3 regions of the Streptacidiphilus sp. EB103A genome follow, and region 3 is predicted to be linked to each of the others. Evidence: riboswitches for the same ligand, from Rfam matches in the RefSeq annotation. Region 3 holds a riboswitch; each other region holds the start of a gene.
The links. Region 3 has a riboswitch for S-adenosylmethionine ahead of ABH941_RS26060 (GNAT family N-acetyltransferase). Riboswitches for the same ligand answer to the same signal wherever they lie in the genome.

Region 1 (7,165 bases), on a different contig from region 3:
GATGTCGGAGGCCTTCATCGGCTCGTTGGTGTTCATGTTGACCAGGCGCTTGCCCTTGGCCCACTCGGTGGTGTCGAGCTTCTTCTCCGGCAGCGGGCCGAGGTCGCGGAACAGCACCACCGCGGACAGCGGGACCATCGCCATGGCGCCGATCATCGTGTTGCGGATCAGCTTGCGACGGCCGAAGCCGCTCTCCTTGGCGCCCTGGCGGAAGTCCGCGAAGACCTGCTCGCGCACCTCGGGGGAGGCCTCGATCGGGTGGCGCTCGGCGATGTGCTCCTCGTCCGACATCAGCGTGCGGGCCCAGTGGACCGCGCCGGCGCCGATGGCGAACAGCGAGACGCCGAGGGTCATGCCCAGCGCGAAGTTGAGCTTGCTGATGTGGCCGATCGGGAAGATGTAGACCGTGTTCCCGAGCTCCGGCCCCGGCTTGAAGATCACGTAGGACGCGATGAAACCGATCGTCGCGACCATCGAGAGCAGGAACCACATCGCCACCTGGCGCTCCGCCCTCGCGGCGGCACGCTCGTCGATGTCGGTACGGCGGTGCTCGTGGGGCGGCAGCCCCGGATCGGCGAAGGCGTCGCCGTGGACGGCGAGCTCTCCGCCGTGGGCCCCGTGGGCCTCCGGCAGGTGTTCTTCAGACATGTTGTCCTGGCTCGTCATGACTTCTTGGCCTTGGGGGTGCGGGCGGCGATCCAGATCGCGATGCCGATCAGGGCGCCCAGTGCGAAGATCCAGCCGAACAGGCCCTCGGTCACCGGGCCCAGTGCGCCCAGGGTCAGACCACCGTAGCTGGGGTTCTTCGCCGGGTCCGTGGTGTGCTGCACGTAGGCGATGATGTCCTGCTTGTTCTGCTGGGACAGGGTGCTGTCCGGGAAGCTCGGCATGCTCTGCGGGCCGGTGAGCATGGCCTCGTAGAGGTGCTTGGCGCTCACGCCGTCCAGCGAGGGTGCGTACTTGCCCTCGGACAGCGCGCCGCCGGATCCGGCGAAGTTGTGGCACTCAGCGCAGTTGGTACGGAACAGCTCTCCACCCTTGGCGACGTCGCCGGCGGCGTACTGCTCGGACGTCGGGATCGACGGTCCGGCGCCCAGGGAGGCCACGTAGGCGGCCAGCTCGTTGATCTCGTCCTGGGTGTAGATCACCTTCTTGGCCGGGATCTGCGCGCCGGGCTGCTGGGCCGGCATCCGCCCGGTGCCCACCTGGAAGTCGACGCTGGCGGAACCCACGCCCACCAGGCTGGGCCCGATGCTCGTCCCCTCTCCGCTGAGAGCGTGGCAGCTGGAGCAGCCGACGGCGAACAGCTTCTTGCCCTGCTCGATCTGCAGGGACTGGCTGGTGTCGGCCTGGGCTGTGCCGGCCGGCGCGAACGCCGCGTACAGCCCCCCGGTCGTCGCCAGCGCAAAGAGTAGGACGACGAGCGCTGCCAGCGGGTGGCGCCGTCGTGCGGAGAGCTTTTTCACGGATTAACCCCGGTGTGAGGATCTGGAGCGTCTGGAGTCTGGTTGACCGTCAGGTCGGTCTGTGGGGAACCGCCCGGCGGTGCGCCGAGAGGACGGTCCGACCCTGGCCTACTTGATCAGATAAATGGTCGCGAAGAGGCCGATCCAGACCACGTCGACGAAGTGCCAGTAGTAGGACACGACGATCGCCGCTGTGGCCTGCTCGTGCGTGAACCGCTTGGCGGCGTACGTACGGCCGAGGACCAGCAGGAAGGCGATCAGACCACCCGTCACGTGCATGCCGTGGAAGCCGGTGGTCAGGTAGAACACCGAGCCGTAGGGGCCCGAGGACAGAGAGATGTGGTCATCCCGGACCAGGCTCGTGTACTCGTAGATCTGACCGCCGATGAACATCGCACCCATGATGAAGGTGACGATGAACCAGGCCCTGAGCTTCTTCACGTCGCCGCGCTCGGCGGCGAAGACACCCATCTGGCAGGTGAAGGAGGAGAGCACCAGCACCGTGGTGTTCACCGACGCGAAGGGAACGTTGAGGGCTTCGTTGATTGAGTGCCAGTACTCCGTCCCGGTGACCGAGCGGAGTGTGAAGTACATCGCGAAGAGGGCCGCGAAGAACATCAGCTCGGAAGCCAGCCAGACGATGGTTCCGACGCTGACCAGGTTCGGCCGGTTGACCGATCCGTGTGCGTGCCCGGTTTCTACTGCAGTTGCTGTCGCCACGACGGTCATTATGTCGGTCGCTTATTCCGTCTTCACTCCGGGGGGTGTTCCTCGGTGTGTCCGCCCGGTGACGTACCCTCCGGCGGTGGTCGGACCCCTGACGACCTCGCAGGTAGCCCGGATGGCCGGGGGCGCCGCCGGGCGGTGCCGGCGCGCGACAGGCAGCCGGGTCCCTCGAAATGGTGAACCCTGAACGGCCGGACGGCTGCCGTCCCGGCCGGCGTCCGGATCTTCCCGGTTCGCACCGGTGCTTAGGGGGGTGCTTCGGGAGTAGCATCCGGCGCAGACGACGAAGTGACCCCGATCACTTGCCGGACCGAGGACATCCCCAGGGGGACGGACCATGGCACTGCACGTTCTTGTCTACAGCGACGACCGCAGCACCCGCGAGCAGGTCCTGCTGGCGCTCGGGCACCGCCCGGCGACGGACCTGGCAGAGCTTCAGTACCTGGAGTGCGCCACCGCGCCGGCCGTCCTGAAGGCGCTGGACGCCCATGCCAAGGGGACCCGGCGGCTGGACCTGCTGGTGCTGGACGGCGAGGCCACCCCGGTCGGCGGGATGGGGCTGGGCCGGCAGCTGAAGGACGAGGTCTACGGCTGCCCGCCGGTCCTGGTCCTGATCGGCCGCCCGCAGGACTCCTGGCTGGCCGGCTGGAGCCGCGCGGACGCCGCCATCGCCGCGCCGGTGGACCCGGCGGCCCTGGCCGAGGCCGCGGTGGCGCTGCTCCGCAGCGATCGGACCCATCTCGTCGGTTGAGATCTTCCACGGGGCGGCCTGCACGGTCGCTAGGCTGGGCCTCTCCTTACTCCTTTGGACATGAGAGGCCCAGGCCATGGCGAACGTGATCCCTGCGAACGGCGGCGGCGACCCCGTGCAGGCGCGGTCCTGGCCGGATCTCCTGAGCATCCTGATCGCCGGCACCGACCTGTCGACCGACGAGACCGCCTGGGCGATGGACCGGATCATGAGTGGGGAGGCCTCGCCGATCCAGATCGCCGGCTTCCTGGTCGGGCTGCGGGCCAAGGGCGAGACGGTGGAGGAGATCGCCGGGCTGGTCGACTCCATGTACGCGCACGCGAACGTGATCGAGGTGCCGGGCCGGGCCGTGGACATCGTCGGCACCGGCGGGGACCGGGCCAGGACCGTCAACATCTCCACCATGTCGGCGATCGTCGCGGCCGGGGCCGGGGCGCTGGTGGTCAAGCACGGCAACCGGGCCGCCTCCTCCGCGAGCGGGGCCACCGATGTGCTGGAGAAGCTGGGCGTCAACCTGGAGCTGACGCCGCGTAGGGTGGCCGAGGTCGCCCTGGAGGCCGGCATCACCTACTGCCCGGCCCCGGTGTTCCACCCCTCGATGCGCCACGCCGGCCCGGCCCGGGTCGGCCTGGGCGTCCCCACCGCGTTCAACCTGCTCGGCCCGCTCACCAACCCGGCCCGGGTCGGCGCCAACGCGGTGGGCTGCTTCGACAGCAGGATGGCCGGCCTGATCGCCGGGGTGCTGGCCCGGCGCGGCGCCTCCGCGCTGGTCTTCCGCGGTGACGACGGCCTGGACGAGCTCACCGTGACCGGGACCTCCACGGTGTGGCAGGTCCGCGACGGCGAGGTCGAGCGGATCCGCTTCGACCCCCGGGACGTGGGGATCACCCCGGTCGGCATCGAGGCGCTGCGCGGCGCCGACTCCAGCTACAACGCCGAGGTGGCCCGCCGGGTGCTGGCGGGGGAGCAGGGCCCGGTCAGGGACGCGGTGCTGCTCAACTCGGCCTCGGCCCTGGTCGCCCTGGACCAGACCGACGCACCGCTGACCGAGCAGCTGGCGGCGGCGATGAAGCGCACGGCGGAGTCGATCGACTCCGGCGCGGCGGCAGCGGTACTGGCCCGCTGGGCTGCGGCGACGCACAAGTAGGCAGGGAGTCGCGCCCCGGGGAATTGGAGCGTCCCAGATTCCGGACAGGGGTTCGCCCACCGGGCGGACCTCTGGCATAGTGCTGATCAGGTCACGAGTGACAGCGCGCGGTTTCTGACCGCTGCAGCCCCGGCTTGCTGTCCGGCAACCCTCCGTCCGTGGCGGGGTGCCTCCGGGTGACGACCAGGCCCTACGGCAACAATGCCGCAGGGCAAGCGCGGATCCCTTCTGATCAGGCCTTGTGCCGGGGGTCCACTGGATTCCCTGGAGGGGTCTGTGTCGGCGTACCCGAATACTTCCACCGTGTGTCAGCCGCTCGCGGTGCTCGGCCGCGACGTCGAGGTCCCGCTGGTCAGCGGTGCCAAGGTGACCTACGCCGCGCTGGACTACGCCGCCAGCGCGCCGGCCCTGCAGCGGGTCTGGGACGACGTCGCCGCCTACGCCCCCTATTACGGCAGCGTGCACCGCGGCGCGGGCTACCTCTCGCAGCTGTCCACCGACCTGTTCGAGCAGAGCCGGGCCACCGTCGCCGAGTTCCTGGACCTGCGCGAGGACGACCAGGTGGTGTTCACCCGGGCCACCACCGACTCGCTGAACCTGCTCGCCGGCGTGCTGCCGGCCGGGACCAGGGTGTTCGCCTTCGAGACCGAGCACCACGCCTCGCTGCTGCCCTGGCGCAAGCATGACCTGACCGTCAGCTACCTGCGCGCCCCGCGCTCCCCGGAGGAGGCGGTGGCGGCGCTGGAGGAGGCGCTGGCGGGCAGCGTGCCCGGACCCAAGCTGGTCTGTGTGACCGGGGCGTCCAATGTCACGGGGGAGATCTGGCCGGTCCGGGAGCTGGCCGCGACCGCGCACCGGCACGGCGCACGGATCGTCCTGGACGCCGCCCAGCTCGCCCCGCACCACCCGGTCTCGGTCCGCGAACTGGACGTCGACTGGGTCGCCTTCTCCGGGCACAAGCTCTACGCGCCCTTCGGCGCCGGCGTGCTGGCCGGCCGCGGCGACTGGCTGGACGCGGCCGAGCCCTACCTGGCGGGTGGCGGCGCCAGCCGCACCGTGGCCAGGGAGACCGACGGCTCGGTGGCGGTGGAGTGGCACCGGGGCCCGCAGCGGCACGAGGCCGGTTCGCCCAACGTCATCGGCGCCTATGCCATCGCCTCGGCCTGCCGTGCCCTGGGCGAGGTCGGCTTCGACGCGCTGGTGGCCAGGGAGCAGTACCTGATCGACCGTCTGCGGACCGGGCTCGCCGGGATTCCGCAGGTCAGGGTGTTGACCCTGTTCGGCGAGGAGCACCCGCGGGTGGGCGTGCTGTCCTTCGTCGTCCAGGGCTGGAACAGCTCGCACTTCTCCGCCGCGCTGTCCGCGGAGTACGGCATCGGGGTGCGGGACGGGCTTTTCTGCGCGCATCCGCTGGTGCGGACGCTGCTCGGCGGGGAGGCGGCTGCGCCTTCCGAGTGCGGGGCGCCGGAAGCTTCGCTGCCGGGGGAGCGGAGTCTGAACGCCATTCGGGTGAGTTTTGGTGCGGGCACGCCGGACGAGCACGTCGATCGGTTTGTCGAGGCGGTGCGGGAGTTGGTCACTGACGGGGCCCAGTGGTCCTACCGGACCGAGGGTGGGCGGTGTGTGCCGGATACGCGGCGGGCGTGATTTTTCGGGTGCGGGTCGTGGGTGGCTTGTCGCGCAGTTCCCCGCGCCCCTAGGGGGCTGCAACTGGCCCAGTTGCACTGGCTAGGGGCGCGGGGAACTGCGCGCCCAACCATCTACGGTCCGCGCCTAGTCCTCCAGGCCCAACGCGAATGCGGCGTCCAGGTCGTGCCGGGAGTACGTGCGGAAGGCGATGTGGGTCTCCGTGGACTCGACCCCGGGGACCTTGTTGACCTGGCCGGGGATGACCTCGGCCAGGTCCTCGTGGGCCCGTACCCGGACCATCGCCACCAGGTCGTGCTGGCCGGTCACGGAGTAGACCTCGGTGACGCCGTCGATCGCTGCGATGGACTCGGCGATCTCGGGAATCCGGTCGACGGCGGTCTTGATGAGCACGATCGCGGTGATCACGGGGGGTCTCCTGGGAGTACGGCGGTGTTCGTCGGATCAGCGTAGCCGCGCCCGCGGCAGTACAGCAGCCAGGCGAAGAGGAAGCCGCCGACGAAGCCGATCAGGTGGGCCGTGTAGGCCACCCCGGTGACCGCGGCCGAGGGCGCGCCGACCGAGGCCCACTGGATCGCGAACCACACGCCCAGCACCAGCCAGGCGGGGAACCGCAGCGGCAGGAACAGCAGGAACGGCAGCAGGCTGGTCACCCGGGCCCTGGGGTGCAGCCGCAGATAGGCCCCGAGGACGCCGGCGATCGCGCCCGAGGCGCCGACCAGGGTCTGGGTGGCGCTGTCGCCGCCGGCGGCGAACACCGCGTAGCCGTAGGTCGCCAGATAGCCCAGGGCGACATAGCTGAGCAGGTACGGCAGCCGCCCCATCCGCTCCTCGGCCATCGCGCCGAAGACATAGAGGAAGAGCATGTTGCCCAGCAGGTGCAGCCAGCCGCCGTGGACGAACATCGCGGTCAGCACCGACAGGGCCGGGATCTTCGGGAAGCTGTCCGGCGCCGGGCAGCCCGGCGTCGTGGTGGCCGCCAGCGGCTGATTGTCCATCAGCTCGCTGGGGATCACCCCCCAGTGGTGGTAGTAGGCCAGCTCCGCGCAGGCGCGGGCGTTCCCGCTGCCGTACAGGGGATCGAGCCCGGAGACCGGGCCGACCAGGAAGACCAGTACGCACGCAGCGATGAGCGCGTAGGTCACCAGCGGAACGAACGGATCTTCTGCGCTTACCGGCCTCAGCATGGAGTGAGCATTCCTTAACCGGACAAATCTGACACCGGTTGTCCTGCCGTATCTGCCGGTGAGGACGAGGCCATAGGGTTGTGCAGGTAGGCGTACCCGTTGCGAGAGGACCACTCATGTCAGTTCCCCTTCCCACCGAGGGGACCCGGTGGCGCTGCACCCTGTGCGGCAACCTGACCCGCTTCGACGTGACCCGGTCCTCCCGAGTGGTCGAGTTCGTCCATCTGGACCTGGCCGGCGA
Region 2 (7,165 bases), on a different contig from region 3:
GGCGAAGCCGATCTCATGGGTGACCACGATCAGGGTGGTGCCGCTGCCGGCCAGGTCCTTGATGACGGCCAGCACCTCGCCGACGAGCTCCGGGTCGAGCGCCGAGGTCGGCTCGTCGAACAGGATCAGGCCGGGCTTCTGCGCGAGCGCCCGGGCGATGGCGACGCGCTGCTGCTGACCGCCGGACAGCTGGCGCGGGTAGGCGTCCGCCTTGTCGCCGAGACCGACCCGGGCGAGCAGGTCGAGCGCGGTCGAGCGCGCCTCCTCCTTGGTGGCCCGGCCGGTCGCCACCGGGGCGGCGGCGACGTTCTCCAGCGCGGTCAGGTGCGGAAAGAGGTTGAAGCCCTGGAACACGAAGCCGATCCCGGCGCGCTGGGCGAGGATCGCCCGTTCGCCCAGCTCCTTGAGCCGATCGCCGTGCCGACGGACGCCGATCAGTTCGCCGTTGACGCTGACGTGCCCGATGTCGAGCTGCTCCAGGTGGTTGATCGCCCGCAGCAGTGTGGACTTCCCCGAGCCGGACGGGCCCAGGATCACCGCGACCTGTCCGGGCTGGACGGTGAGGTCCACTCCGTCCAGCACCCGGTTGGTCCCGTACCACTTGTGCGCGCCGTGGACCTCGACGGCGGCGGCTGTGGTGGCCAGGGGGGTCGCCAAGGTGGTCGTGCCGCTCATGAGTTCACCGTTCTTCCGAAGTCGGCGCGTTCGCGCAGCTGTCGCAGGCTCGCTCGGAGCTTCTGCAGGGGCGTCGGCGGGACGGTGCGGAGCGCGCCGCGCGAGTAGTGGCGCTCCACGTAGAACTGCACGACGGAGACGACGCTGGTCAGGATCACGTACCAGACGGTGGCCACCAGCAGCAGCGGGACCACGTCGCCGGGGTAGGTGCTGCCCATGTTCTGGACCTCGCCGAACAGGTCGAGCAGCGAGACGTAGAACACCAGCGAGGTGCCCTTGATCAACCCGATGAGCTGGTTGACGTAGGCCGGGACGATGGCCCGCAGCGCCTGCGGCAGGACGATGCGCCGGAACTGGTAGACCTTCGGCAGCCCGAGCGCGGCCGCGGCCTCGTGCTGTCCCTGGTCGACGGAGAGGATGCCGGCCCGGACCACCTCGGCGGCGTAGGCGGCCTCGTTGAGGCTGAGGCCGACCGTCGCCACCACCAGGTCGGTGGCCAGCGCCGACTCGTTGAAGTGGACGAAGCCGGGGCCGAAGGGCACCCCGAGACTGAGCGTCTTGTACAGGGCGCTGAAGTTGTAGAGCACCAGCAGCACGACGATCAGCGGGACCGAGCGGAACAGCCAGATGTAGGTCCAGCTGACGGCCCGCAGGATCGGGTTCTTCGACTGCCTCGCCAGCGCCAGCACGATGCCGCCGACCAGGCCGAGCACCGCGCTCAGCGCGGCGACCTCCAGCGTGATCAGCAGGCCCTGCAGGATCACCGGCCGCGCGAACCAGTACTGGAACCGGTCCCACTGGTAGAACGGGTTGGTGATCAGGCCGTGGGCGAACTGGGCGACCAGGACCAGGACGATGGCGGTGGCTATCCAGCGTCCCGGATGCCGCAGCGGGATGATCCGCTGCCGGGAGAGGGGTGTGGCGGCCGGCGCGTCGGCCGCCGGGGCCTCGCCCGGCGGTCTGTCAGCGACCGTGAGCGACGGGGCGGGGAGGGACTGTTCGGTCATCGGAGGGTTCCTCCCGATTCAGAAGGTGGTGGGCGGGTTGACGACCGAGCTGGTGACGCCGGTGTCCGGCACCCCCCACTTGGCGAAGATCTTGGCGTAGTCGCCGGTGGCGATGAGCTTGTTGACCGCGTCGCTGAGCACCTTGGCCAGCGGCGAGCCCTTGGCGGTGACGAAGCCGACCGGAGTGGTGCCGACCTGGCCGAGGTACTTGGTGCCGGGGATGTGCGCCGCGTCGTACTTCAGCGCCAGGGTGGGCCCGAACTCGATGTCGATCTTCCCGTTGGCCAGGCCGAGGAAGATCGGCGCGGTGTCGGCGAAGTACTGCACCTTGTAGGGGCTCTTGCCGGCCGCGGCGCACTTGGACGCGCCGTCGGTGAGGAGCTGCTGGAAGGTCGTCCCCGGGCTCGTCGCGACGTTGTACCCGCACAGGTCGGTGATGGTGCTGGCGCTGTCGATCTTCAGTCCGGCGGCGCCGAGGAAGGACTGACCGTCCTTCAGGTAGGTGGTGAAGTCGACGACCTTCTCCCGGGCCTTGGTGGCACCGAAGTTGGACATGCCGACGTCGTACTTCCCGTTCTGTACACCGGGGATGATGGTGGGGAAGGTGCCGTACTGCACGTTCCAACTGATTCCCAGCACCTTGGCGACCGCGTCGCGCAGGTCGACGTCCAGACCGACGACCTTGCCGTCCGGGGTCTGGCCGCCGTGCGGAAGGCCCGAGGTTCCCACCACCTTGACGCTGCCCAGCGCGAGGGAGCCGCTGCTGCGGACCGCGGCCGGGAGTTCCGCCCTCAGCGCGGGGTCGGCCTGGATCGAGGAGACCACGTCCTGGGTGGGTATCGCCGTCGACGACCCCTGGACGGAGCCGCTCGACGATGCGCCCGCGGCAGGGGTCACCGTCGTGCCGGAGCTCGATCCGCAGGCGGTGAGCAGAGCGAGGGCGGCAGAGGCCGTGATGGCGGCGACGGCGTTGCGTGGGAGATGACGCATCGTCACGGTGGTTCCTTTCGGGAGGTCGAAGCGGCCGGGAAGAAGGTAAGGAGGTGCCGTAGTAGGGGCGTTGGTGCTGCTGGAGCGGCGCGCCGCTACAGGACCGCGGCGAGGAAGGCACGGGCCCGGCCGTGGCTGGGGTTGGCGAGGACGTCGGCCGGGGCGCCGGACTCGATGATCCGTCCGCTGTCGAGGAAGACGACGGAGTCGGCGACCTCCCTGGCGAAGCCGATCTCATGGGTGACCACGATCATGGTCATTCCGCTCAGAGCGAGGTCCTTCATCACCGCCAGTACCTCGCCGACGAGTTCGGGGTCCAGCGCGCTGGTCGGCTCGTCGAACAGCAGCAGCTTCGGCTCCATGGCCAGGGCCCTGGCGATCGCCACCCGCTGCTGCTGGCCGCCGGACAGCTGCCGAGGGTAGGCGCTCTCGCGCCCTCCCAGTCCCACCCGCTCCAGCAGTTCCCTGGCCTGCAGCGCGGCCGACTTCCTGGAGAGGCCCCGGACGGCGACCGGCGCCTCGGTGATGTTGTCCAGCACCGTCAGATGGGGGAACAGGTTGAACTGCTGGAACACCATGCCGACCGCGGCCAGCTGCCGGGTGACCGTCCGATGGCCCAACTCGTGCAGCCTGCTGCCGTGGTGGCGGTATCCGACGATCTCGCCGCCCACCTCGACGAAACCGGCGTCGGGCTTCTCCAGGTGGTTGATGCTGCGCAGCAGGGTGGACTTGCCCGAGCCCGAGGGCCCCAGCAGCACGGTCACCTCTCCCTCCCGCACGTCCAGGTCGATGCCGTCCAGGACCAGGTTCGCACCGAAGCTCTTGCGCAGTCCGCGGATCCGTACCAGGGGCGCCAGGGTCTGCCGCTCGTCGGCCTGGTGCTCGTCCGTACTCATGACAGGCCCGCCAGTTCGCGTCCGCTCCGGCCGTTCGCGCCGAACAGCGGCACGTTGCCGCGGAACAGCTGCCAGAAGCCGGTGCCGCTGCGGCGGTTGCTGCCGCGGGCGTAGCGGCGCTCGACGAAGAACTGCCCGATCGAGAGCAGTGTGGTGAGGATGATGTACCAGAGGGTCGCGACCAGCAGCAGCGGGATGATCAGGTAGTTCTGGTTGTAGATGAGTTCGGACGAGTAGAGCAGGTCCTGCACCGCGATCACGCTGACGATGGAGGTCGCCTTCAGCATGCCGATCAGCAGGTTGCCCGAGGCCGGGATGATCGCCGGCATCGCCTGGGGCAGCACGATCCTGCGGAAGATCCTGGCCCGGCCCAGGCCCAGCGCCTCGGCGGCCTCGGTCTGGCCGTGCTCCACGGACAGGATGCCGCCCCTGACGATCTCGGAGGCGAAGGCCGCCACATCCAGGGTGAGCCCGACGTAGGCGGCGAGAATCCCGCTGAACAGGTGCGCGGTCCGCACCGTGACGAACTCGTGCCCGAACGGGATTCCCAGCGACAACTGCGGGTACAGCGAGGCGAGTTCGTACCAGAAGAGCAGCTGGACCAGCGGTGGCACCGAGCGCACCAGCCAGACGAAGCCGAAGCTCAGCGAGCGCAGCACCGGATTGCCGGACAGCCGCATGGCGGCGACCCCGATGGCGAGCAGATAGCCGGTCGACATGACCGCCGCGGTCAGCCACAGCGTCAGGACCAGGCCGTTCACGATCGACCCGTTGAGGAAGTAGCTGCCGACCACGTCCCACTGGAACCGCTTGTTGGTCAGCAGGGTGTGCACGAGCATCGCCAGCAGGACGAGGAGGGCGAGCGCGGAGACCCACTGGCCGGGGCGGCGCAGCGGGACGAGCTTCGCGGCGAGCAGCTGCCCGTCCTCGGGGCGCTCGTGCAGTGGGCGGTTGGCGGCAGGGCGGTCGGCGGCGGGCTGGTCGGCGGTGACTGGAGGCGGAGGCTCTGGCGCGACAGCGGTGCGCGCGGAGGTGTCCGGACTGCTCATGGGGGTGTGGATTCCGTCCCGTGAGGACGCGGCATCGCGCCGTGTGAGCACGGCGAGACGGCGTGAAGGGGGGCGACAGGTGCCGAGGGGGGAAGCGAGAAGTGTGCGGTCAGCAGACCGCGGACGTCCCCGGACACGGACACAGGGCACTGCTCACCCGCAGCAGATCGACGTGGCGACGCGAGTACGTACCGGCTGGCCGACGCACTGCTCTCACCTCCGCTTTCGATCTCGCGCTTACAGGACTGGGGCGTCCCGTCGGGTCGTCACCTGGAGCACCCCGCCGCGTCGGAGGGTTGCCGGTCAGCAAGCCAGGGCTTGACGCTGACGCTCATAACCAGGGAACACCGTAACCCGTCCAGCTGTTTTAGACAATGCCTATCTGTTCGATAGAGATTCGGCAGGGCCCCGAACGGCCTGCACGATCCCCAGTCGATCAGTGGGGATTGTGTTCGGCACCCATCCGGAGTTAGCGTGTGAGCAGGTTACGAGCGTCAGCAACAAGCCCTGGCTGGCTGACCAGCAACCCTCCGACGCGGCGGGGTGCTCCAGGTGACGACCCGACAGGACGGCGCAGTCCTGTAAGCGCGCAAGCTGAACCGGAGGTGTGAGCAGTGCGTCGACCAGTGGGTACGTACTCGCGTCGCCATATCGATCTTCAGCGCATCGCCAGCGCCCTCTGTCCGGCCGTCTGAGCCCGAAGCGTCGTCCTTCGCGCCGAAGCATCCCTCCCGCCTAAGCATCCCTCCCGCTGAAGCACCTCCCTCCCGCCGACTCCGCCCTGGGCCCGCCCGGCGCGGTTTCCCTTCGGCATGCCCGCCGCACCCACCACCGGGCACCCATCCGAGCAGGAAGCGACCCCCCATGTCTCACCCGCCGTCTCACCCGGAGTCTCACCCGGAATCTGCCCTCCGCCTGGCGGTAGCCCTCGACGGCACCGGCTGGCACCCCGCGGCCTGGCGGCTGCCCGACGCCCGTCCCGAGGGTCTCTTCACCGCGGCGTACTGGGCGGACCTGGTCGCCGAGGCCGAGCGCGGACTGCTGGACTTCGTCACCATCGAGGACTCCCTCGGCCTGCAGTCGTCGGCCGCCTTCGAGCCGGACCGGCGCACCGACCAGGTCCGAGGCCGACTGGACGCGGTGCTGACCGCCGCCCGGATCGCCCCGCTCAGCCGGCACATCGGGCTGGTGCCGACGGCGACGGTCACCCACACCGAGCCGTTCCACATCTCCAAGGCGATCGCCACCCTGGACTTTGTCAGCAGCGGACGCGGCGGGGTCCGCGTACAGGTGTCGGGACGTCCGCACGAGGCGGAGCTCTTCGGCCGCCGGACCCTGCCGCGGCTCACACTCGCCGACCTCCAGCGGCCGGAGGTCCAGGCCCAGGTCGCCGAACTGTTCGACGAGGCGGCCGAGTATGTCGAGGTACTGCGGCGGCTCTGGGACAGCTGGGAGGACGACGCCGAGATCCGCTCCGTCGCCACCGGACGCTTCATCGACCGCGAGAAGCTGCACTACATTGATTTCGAGGGCACGGCCTTCAGCGTGAAGGGGCCCTCGATCACCCCGCGCCCGCCCCAGGGCCAGCCGCTGGTGACCGCGCTGGCGCACCAGAGCATCCCCTACCGGCTGGTCGCCCGCTCCACCGACCTCGGTTTCATCACCCCGCACGACGCGGACGACGCCCGCGCCATTGTCGGCGAGATCCGCGCGGAGCAGTCCGCCGCGGGGCGCTCCGACGAGACCGTGCACATCTTCGGCGACCTGCTGGTCTTCCTCGACGACGCCCCGGGCGCTGCCGCCGCCCGCCGGGACCGGCTGGACGAGCTGGCCGGGGCCGCCCTCAGCAGCGACGCCGAGGTCTTCGCCGGAACCGCCGCCGACCTTGCCGACCTGCTGCTGGAGTGGCAGCGGGCCGGGCTGACCGGCTTCCGGCTGCGCCCCGCCACCCTCCCGTACGACCTGGAGCAGATCACCCGCCGACTGGTCCCGGAGCTGCAGCGCCGGGGAGCGTTCCGCACCGGCTACGAGGCGGACACCCTGCGCGGGCTGCTCGGCCTGCCCCGCCCCGAGAGCCGTTACGCCGCCGCTGCTTCCAACTCCGCATCCGCCACCTCTGTCTGAGCGCTTGTTCCCCACCGAGACCTAAGGACGCCAGTCGCATGAGCAAGCCTCTCAAGCAGATCCACCTCGCCGCACACTTCCCCGGCGTGAACAACACCACGGTGTGGAGCGATCCGGCCGCCGGAAGCCAGATCGACTTCAGCTCCTTCGTCCATCTGGCCCGCACGGCGGAGCGCGCCAAGTTCGACTTCCTCTTCCTCGCCGAGGGCCTGCGGCTGCGCGAACAGGGCGGCCAGATCTACGACCTGGACGTCGTGGGCCGCCCGGACACCTTCACCGTCCTGGCCGCGCTGGCCGCGGTCACCGACCGGCTCGGGCTGGCCGGCACCATCAACTCCACCTTCAACGAGCCCTACGAGGTGGCCCGGCAGTTCGCCTCGCTGGACCACCTGTCCGCGGGCCGCGCCGCCTGGAACGTGGTCAC
Region 3 (7,165 bases):
CGCAGGGCAGGTTGGTCGCGCGGTTGAAGTCGATCAGTACCGCGCCCTCGGCGTCCGGCGCCGGCACCGAGAGCGAGCGGTTGGCCGCGTAGGTGGTCACGCCCGAGGTGGCGTCGGTGAACAGGATGTGGAGGCTGCCGGGCTCCCGTCCGTTGAACGCGGTCAGCCGGTGCGTCGTCCATTCGAGCTCGAACTCGACCTGTCCCGGGGCGTCGTACACATGCTGGAGGCCCTCGACCGCTGCGCCCACGGTCACCGGACGCGGCTGCTCGAACGGCAGGTAGCGGCCGGTCAGCACCCAGCGCGGGTCCGGCTGGTACGCGGGAGTGATGGTGTAGCCGACCCTGAGCGCGTTCTCGGGGTGGCGGGGGCGCAGGATGTCGTGCCCGCCGCGCCTGGCGACCTCGATCACCGCGTCACCGGTCCCGAGGTAGAGGCTGTCCCGCTCGGCGATCACCCCGAAGCTGTGCCGCCCGACGACCGGAACGCCGTCGACGGTGAGCTCCTCGCCCTCGGCCAGGTCCACGACCACCCCGTCGGCGGTGGTCGACCATGCGCCCGGAGCGTCCTCGAAGCGGGTGGGCCGCTCGTCCAGCCAGTGCAGGCTGGTGATGGCGAGGAACCCGTGCGGGTCGGCCAGCACCCGCTCATGCGCCCGGTGCCACTGCTCCCACTGCTCGACGAAGCTTTCCCGGTCGATCTCCTGAATCGTCATACCTCGATCCTGAGCGCGGTTTGTGAACGGCGTGCTGCCGCGGTATGTCGCGTCGGCCGGGGGTGGTGCGGGCGGATTCGGTCGGGGGACCGCTATCCTCGTAGCCACGGCGGAGGGGCTCGCCGTAGAACCGCAGCATTCCGCTGCCAACGGTCCCTACCTGGCGGTCGACCTTTCGGCGACCCTGGATTCAGGTAGGAGAAGCATGCCCCGCTCACCTCGCCTTCGTGGAGGGCTGATGCCCGGATCGGAACCCGAGCCGGGGCGGACCCGGCACTGGGACGTGCTGGCCGTCGTCGCGCTCGGCGGCGGGCTGGGCAGCGTCGCCCGCTATGGGCTGGCCCGCGGCTGGGCCACTCCGGCCGGCGGCTTCCCCTGGGCGACGTTCACCACCAATGTGCTGGGCAGCCTGCTGCTGGGCGCGCTCATGGTCTACGTCGTCGAGGTCTGGCCGCCCTCGCGCTACCGCCGCCCTTTCCTCGGGGTCGGCATCCTCGGCGGCTTCACCACCTTCTCCACCTATATGAACGAGACCCGCGGACTGATCGCCACCGGGCACCTCTCGCTCGCCGACGCCTATGCGCTGACCAGCCTGATCGCCGGACTCGCCGCCGTCTGGACCGGGATCGCCCTGGTCCGGCGGCTGACCGGGCTCCCGGTGCGGCGGGGCCCCAGCCGCCGCAGCGGGGGCGGCCGGCCCGCGGCTGCCCCGCCCCCGGCGAACCTGCCTTCCGAAGAGCCGTCCGCCGAAGGAGCCTCGCGATGACCCCGCTGCTGCACCGCCACCACGAGGACGACCGGGCAGCCGAGCCGCGCGAGGAACTGTCCGGGCCGGCCCTGCGGTTGACCGTGCACCTCGCCGACGGCGAGCAGTTCCACCATCGCCCCGTCTACACCGAGATCGTGCACCGGGCGCACCGCGCCGGGCTGGCCGGAGCAAGCGTCTTCCGGGGGATGGAGGGCTTCGGCCGGAACTCCCGGGCCGTGCACACCTCACGGCTGCTGGACCTGGCCGACAACCTGCCGCTGCTGGTGGTCATCATCGACACCCCCGAACGCATCCGCGCCTTTGTGCCAGAGCTGCGTGAGATCAGCCCTCGCAGTCTGGTCACCGTCGAAGAGATCGAACTCGTCGCTCCCGCCGCACCGGCCGTCCCGAGCGAGGAGAAGTCCTGATGCCCGTGCTGATGGTCTTCCTCGGCGGGATGCTCGGCGCGCCGCTGCGGTTCCTGGCCGACCGGGCCGTGCAGCGGCGCCATGACAGCGTGTTCCCCTGGGGCACCTTCGCCATCAACGTCACCGGTTCGTTCGTCCTCGGCGCCCTGGGCGCCGCGACCGTGCACCACCACCTCGCGCCCGATCTCAGCCTGCTGCTGGGCACCGGGGTGTGCGGCGGTTTCACCACCTTCTCCACCTTCTCCTACGAGACGGTGCGGCTGATGGAGGACGGCTCGGTGGCCGAGGCCGGGCTCAACGCCGTCGGCAGTCTCGGCCTGGGGCTGGCCGCGGCCGCGCTCGGCTACGGGCTGCTGACCTGGCTGTGAGCCCCCCGGTCGGGGCCAATGCCTACCGGAGGGATGGGGATTGCCCGGAGGTCGCCAAGAGGTTAACGTGATCTGTGGTCATGAGTGTCAGCGTCGAGCCCTGGCTTGCTGGCCGGCAACCCTCGTCCGCGGTGGGGTGCTCCAGGTGATGACCCGACAGGACGGCTGCGCCGTCCTGTAAGCGCGAGATCCGATCAGAAAGGCCCCGCCCCGCCATGCCCGCAGAGTCCCTTCGGGAGAGCGCCCCGTCGACGGCCGCCCCCCGTCACCCGCTGGACAACCCCGCCCGTGCCGCGCTGCTCGGCCCGCACGCGCACTTCGCCGAACGCCGGGGGGCGGTGCTCCGCTACCCCTCGGACGTCACGCCGTTCGTGGCCCTGCCGGACGAGCCCGACGAGCAGACCTGGCGTGATGTGGCCGCGCTGCTGGGGCCGGGCACGGTGGTCCCGGTGGCCGGGATCGAGAGCTCGCCGCCGCCGCACTGGGAGACGGTGATGGACCTCCGCGGGGTGCAGCTGGTCGACGACGGCATCGCCGCCGCCCCGGACGGCGAGGCGGTCCGGCTGGGCCCGGAGGACGTGCCGGAGATGCTGGCCCTGGTGGAGCACGCCAAGCCCGGACCGTTCCTGCCCCGGACCGTCGAACTCGGCACCTACCTCGGCATCCGCCGCGAGGGCCGGCTGGTGGCGATGGCCGGCGAGCGGCTGCACCCGCCGGGCTTCACCGAGATCAGCGCGGTCTGCACGGCCGACAGCCACCGCGGCCAGGGGCTGGCGACGAGGCTGGTGCTCGCCGTCGCGGACGGCATCCGGGCCCGCGGCGAGACCCCGTTCCTGCACGCGGCGGCCACCAACACCAACGCCATCAGGCTCTATCTGTCACTGGGGTTCCGGCTGCGCCGTGAGGTGAGCTTTGTGGCGGTGCGGGTTCCCGCTGAGGGGCGCGCGTAGTCCGGAGGACGTCCGTCTTCAGGGGGAGCCGAAGATTCCGTCATATGCCGGAAGACAATGCCAGGGGCACGGGCTTAGCGTGTGAGTACTGATACGCGACGGCGCGTGGCGGGCGAATTCCCGGATCCAGCAGGGGGCTTGTCGGCTCCGCTGGAGGGATAGTGCTGTGACTGCGAACTCCAAGACGCCCAACCCCGAGACGCCCAACCCCATCACCTTGTCCAGTTGTCCGCTCGACTGGACCGTCCCCGCGCAGCTGCGGCAGCGGGCCGCCGAGCGGCCGGACGCGACGGCGCACCAGGTCGTCGACGGAGCCACGCTGACGCTGGCGGCCTGGGAGGAGTCCTCCAACGCGGTGGCCCGGGGCCTGGTGGACCGCGGTGTGCTCCCCGGCGACCGGGTGCTGCTCCCGTGCTCCACCGCGGACTGGATCGACTACGCGGTGGCCTGGGTCGCCGTGCTCAAGACGGGAGCGGTCGCGGTGCCGGTCTCGCAGGCGGCCGGGGCCGAGCAGACGGCCATGGTGCTCCGGGCGTCCGGTGCCGTCGGCGCCGTGGGCGCGGTCCCCGCGGGGCTTCGCTGCGGCTGGTCCGCGGGCGTCGCCGAGCTGGCCGAGGGACGGTCGACGGCGACCTTCGGGATCGCGACCACCCGGGACGGGATCGCGCTCACCCCGGCGTCCGACGCCGAGATCATCTACACCTCCGGAACCACCGGGGTTCCCAAGGGAGTTGTCGCCACCCACGCCAACATCCTGTACCCGCTGATGCATTCGCTGTCGCGGGACGCCAGCACCGCCCTGCACTCCCTCCCGCCGGGGACCACGGTGGGCCAGGGGCTGCTGGTCCAGCCGCTCGGGCCGAGCCCGCACAGCGTCCTGACGCTGCCGCGGTTCAGCCCCCAGGCTCTGCTGCGGGCCGTCGAGCAGTACCGGCCCACCCATGTGGTGATGGTGCCGGCCATGGCGATCGCGCTGGTCAACGCCGCGGCCCGGGGCTCCTACGAGCTGGGTTCGGTGCGTCAGGTCCGCACCACCAGTGCGCCCATCCACCCGGCCACCCTGGCGCAGCTCGCGGAGCTGTTCGGCACCGCGCGGATCCGCAATGTCTACTCGACCACGGAGTCCTGGCCGCGCCGGATGGGCACCGACTACGACCCGGCCCGGCCCAAGTCGCTGGGGCGCCCCTCGGCGGGATCACAGGTGCGGATCGTCGGCGCCGACGGCCGGGTCGTTCCGCCCGGGGTGGCCGGGGACGTCCAGCTGCGCAGTGACGCGCCGCAGCGCCGCTACGACGGCGAGGGCGACGCGGGAAGCGGCGCCTCCACCGTCTTTCTGGCCGACGGGTGGACCCGTACCGGGGACATCGGCGTGCTCGACGCGGACGGCTACTTCTTCCTCGTGGACCGCAACCCGGACCTGATCAACACCGGCGGCCTGAACGTCTCCAGCCTGGACGTCGAAGCCACCATCATGGACTACCCCGGGGTCATCGAGGCAGCCGTGGTCGGGGTGGAGCACCCCGTGCTGACCGAGTGCGTGATGGCCGTGGTCCGGGCCGCGCCCGGACTGGCCACGGAGGCGCTCGGCGCCTATGTGCGCGAACGGCAGGGGATGGCGGCGCCGCACCGGATCGTGGTGATGGACGACCTGCCCCGGAACATGCTCGGCAAGATCGACAAGCGACAGCTGCGGACCCTGCTGACGGAGGAGTCCGGCGAGCAGGCCCATGTGCCGCCGGCCACCCGGACCGAGGAGGCCGTCGCCGACATCTGGGCGGCCGCCCTCGACGTCGACCGGGTCTCCGCCACCGATGACTTCCTGCGGGCCGGCGGCTCCTCGCTGACGGCGATGGAGGTGATCGCCCAGGTGTCCGAGCGGCTGGGCAAGGAGCTGCGGCTCCGCGACCTGCTGGACACCACCAGCCTGCGGGCGTTCGCCGCGCGGGTCGACCGCGCCCCGGCTGCCGCCAGGGAACTGCTGTGACCGCCCGGCTCGACACGGTGGCCCTGGCTTCCACCAGGACCTGCCCGGTCTCCTTTCCGCAGGAGTCGCTCTGGTCGCCCTCGGGCCTCTCGGCCATCAATGTGCCGGCGGTGCTCCGGTTCCGCGGACGGCTCGACGTGGGGCACCTGTACCAGGTGCTGGGAGTCCTGGTCGGCCGCCATGAGGCGCTGCGGACCGTGCTGGGAAGGACTTCTGACGGTGCGATGGAGCAGCGGATCGCGGTCGGCGGCTCGATCCCGGTGGAGACCGAACAGCACCGGGGCACGCTGGAGTACGTGTTCCCGCGCCTGCTGCTGGCCGGATCCGAGCGCCCGTTCCAGCTGGACGGCGGGCCGCTCGCGCGGGCCGAGCTGCACGGATTTGGTCCGCAGGACCATCTGCTGATCGTGTGGATGCACCATGCCGTCTCCGACCTGGCGGCGAGCCGGGTCGTCGTCGAGGAGATCAAGCAGCTCTGGGCCGGCGTACAACCGGCCCCGGTCCGGGCCCAGATGGGCGACTTCGCCGTCCGCGAGCGCGCGGTGCGGGCGAGTGCGGCGCAGCAGCTCTACTGGGCCGACGCCCTGGGTTCGGCCGACGACCGGCTGGGCCTGCCGGCTGTGACCGGTGGCGAGCACCTGGCCGTCCGCCCCTCGCTCCCGCTGCTGCCGAGGGAGGTGCTGGAGTCGCTGGAGCGGTTGGCGGCCCGGCACCGGACCACCCTCACTGCGGTGCTGGCGGCAGCCGTGGTCGCCGCACATACGGGTGGACGCGCGGACAGCGGCCGGGTCGTGCTGGGGCTGACGATGGGCAACCGGGAACTGCCCCGGTTCCGCTCGACGGTGGGCTGTCTGACGGACCAACTGCCGCTGGTGGTGGACGCCGGGGGCAACCCGACCTTCAGCCAACTGCTGGGGCGGGTGCGCGAGGCGCTGCTGGACGCCTACGACCACCGGCTGCCGCTGGGTGTGCTGCTGCCGCTGCTCGGACGGCAGCAGCCGCCCGTCTTCGCCGTCAACCTGAACTTCCTGCCCCCGCCGAATCCGCCGAATCCGCCGAGCCCGCAGGGTGCGTCCGCGCCCGGTCACGGCCCGGCCGACGCGGCGCCGCCCACCGAGGTGGAGTTCCCGTACGGGATCGTGAAGACCAGGCCGGACCCCTGGTGGCTGGGCGACGCGGTGCTGGCCTACCGGCCCCGGATCGACGGCCGCGGTCTCGGCGGCGAGATCGAGGGCGACGCCGGCCTGCACTCCGTCGACGCGGTGGCGCGTCACGGACAGCGCTTCAGCGCGCTGCTCGCCAAGGCCGCGTGGAATCCCGGGGCCACCGTCAGATCGCTCGTCGTGCCCACGAGGTGAGCGGAGATGCAACCGATCCACTACCCGTCCACCTACTACCAGCGGGACTGGTTCTCGGCCTGCCGGGACGCCCGCTCCTGGTTCAGCACCCCGGTCGCCTGGAACCTGGCGGGGGAGCTGGACACCGCCGCGCTGACCCGGACGGTGGAGGACCTCACCCGCAGGCACGACGCCCTGCGGACGTCGTTCCGCAGTCGGGGCACGGACGTCGACCAGGTGGTGTGGCCGCAGGTGCGGGTCGACCTGCGCACCGTCGACCTGTCCGGAGCTCCGGCTCCGGAGGCGGCCGTGGACGACCGGATCGTCGTGGAGGCGGGGCGTCCCCGGCTGCTGGACACCCCGCCGCTGTGGCATGGACTGCTCTTCCGGCTCGGCCCGCGCCGACATGTGCTGGCGCTGTTCATCCACCATCTTGTCTTCGACGGCTGGTCGCACGGGGTGCTGCGGGACGAACTGGTGCGCTGCTACCGGGCGCAGGCCACCGGCAGGCCGGCCAGGCTGCCGGTGCTGAGGGTCCAGCCCGGCCGCTTCGCACAGTGGGAGCGCGCTTTCCGCGATCCCGAGGCGGAGGCCTGGTGGCACGAGCGGTTGGCCGCGCTGCCGCCGCTGGCCCA

Region 1: another riboswitch for S-adenosylmethionine. It lies ahead of ABH941_RS05735 (aminotransferase class V-fold PLP-dependent enzyme); the one in region 3 lies ahead of ABH941_RS26060 (GNAT family N-acetyltransferase).
Region 2: another riboswitch for S-adenosylmethionine. It lies ahead of ABH941_RS30820 (putative leader peptide); the one in region 3 lies ahead of ABH941_RS26060 (GNAT family N-acetyltransferase).

The regions. Positions count from the first base shown of each region.
Region 1 covers NZ_JBGCAQ010000003.1:112,109-119,273, forward strand. The annotation lists gene ABH941_RS05710 (ubiquinol-cytochrome c reductase iron-sulfur subunit) at 1-666, opposite strand, end outside; gene ABH941_RS05715 (c-type cytochrome) at 663-1,466, opposite strand; gene ABH941_RS05720 (heme-copper oxidase subunit III) at 1,575-2,195, opposite strand; gene ABH941_RS05725 (hypothetical protein) at 2,530-2,943, shown strand; gene trpD (anthranilate phosphoribosyltransferase) at 3,020-4,090, shown strand; SAM riboswitch class IV at 4,180-4,314, shown strand; gene ABH941_RS05735 (aminotransferase class V-fold PLP-dependent enzyme) at 4,367-5,737, shown strand; gene ABH941_RS05740 (Lrp/AsnC family transcriptional regulator) at 5,864-6,145, opposite strand; gene ABH941_RS05745 (rhomboid family intramembrane serine protease) at 6,142-6,924, opposite strand; gene ABH941_RS05750 (hypothetical protein) at 7,041-7,165, shown strand, end outside.
Region 2 covers NZ_JBGCAQ010000021.1:48,780-55,944, reverse strand. The annotation lists gene ABH941_RS30850 (amino acid ABC transporter ATP-binding protein) at 1-675, opposite strand, end outside; gene ABH941_RS30845 (amino acid ABC transporter permease) at 672-1,682, opposite strand; gene ABH941_RS30840 (transporter substrate-binding domain-containing protein) at 1,701-2,672, opposite strand; gene ABH941_RS30835 (amino acid ABC transporter ATP-binding protein) at 2,768-3,520, opposite strand; gene ABH941_RS30830 (amino acid ABC transporter permease) at 3,565-4,617, opposite strand; gene ABH941_RS30825 (putative leader peptide) at 4,727-4,825, opposite strand; SAM riboswitch class IV at 4,846-4,956, opposite strand; SAM riboswitch class IV at 5,101-5,211, shown strand; gene ABH941_RS30820 (putative leader peptide) at 5,232-5,312, shown strand; gene ABH941_RS30815 (LLM class flavin-dependent oxidoreductase) at 5,482-6,741, shown strand; gene ABH941_RS30810 (NtaA/DmoA family FMN-dependent monooxygenase) at 6,780-7,165, shown strand, end outside.
Region 3 covers NZ_JBGCAQ010000016.1:113,679-120,843, forward strand. The annotation lists gene ABH941_RS26040 (DUF1684 domain-containing protein) at 1-715, opposite strand, end outside; gene ABH941_RS26045 (CrcB family protein) at 954-1,481, shown strand; gene ABH941_RS26050 (DUF190 domain-containing protein) at 1,478-1,891, shown strand; gene crcB (fluoride efflux transporter CrcB) at 1,891-2,259, shown strand; SAM riboswitch class IV at 2,336-2,449, shown strand; gene ABH941_RS26060 (GNAT family N-acetyltransferase) at 2,475-3,209, shown strand; gene ABH941_RS26065 (AMP-binding protein) at 3,376-5,193, shown strand; gene ABH941_RS26070 (condensation domain-containing protein) at 5,190-6,551, shown strand; gene ABH941_RS26075 (condensation domain-containing protein) at 6,558-7,165, shown strand, end outside.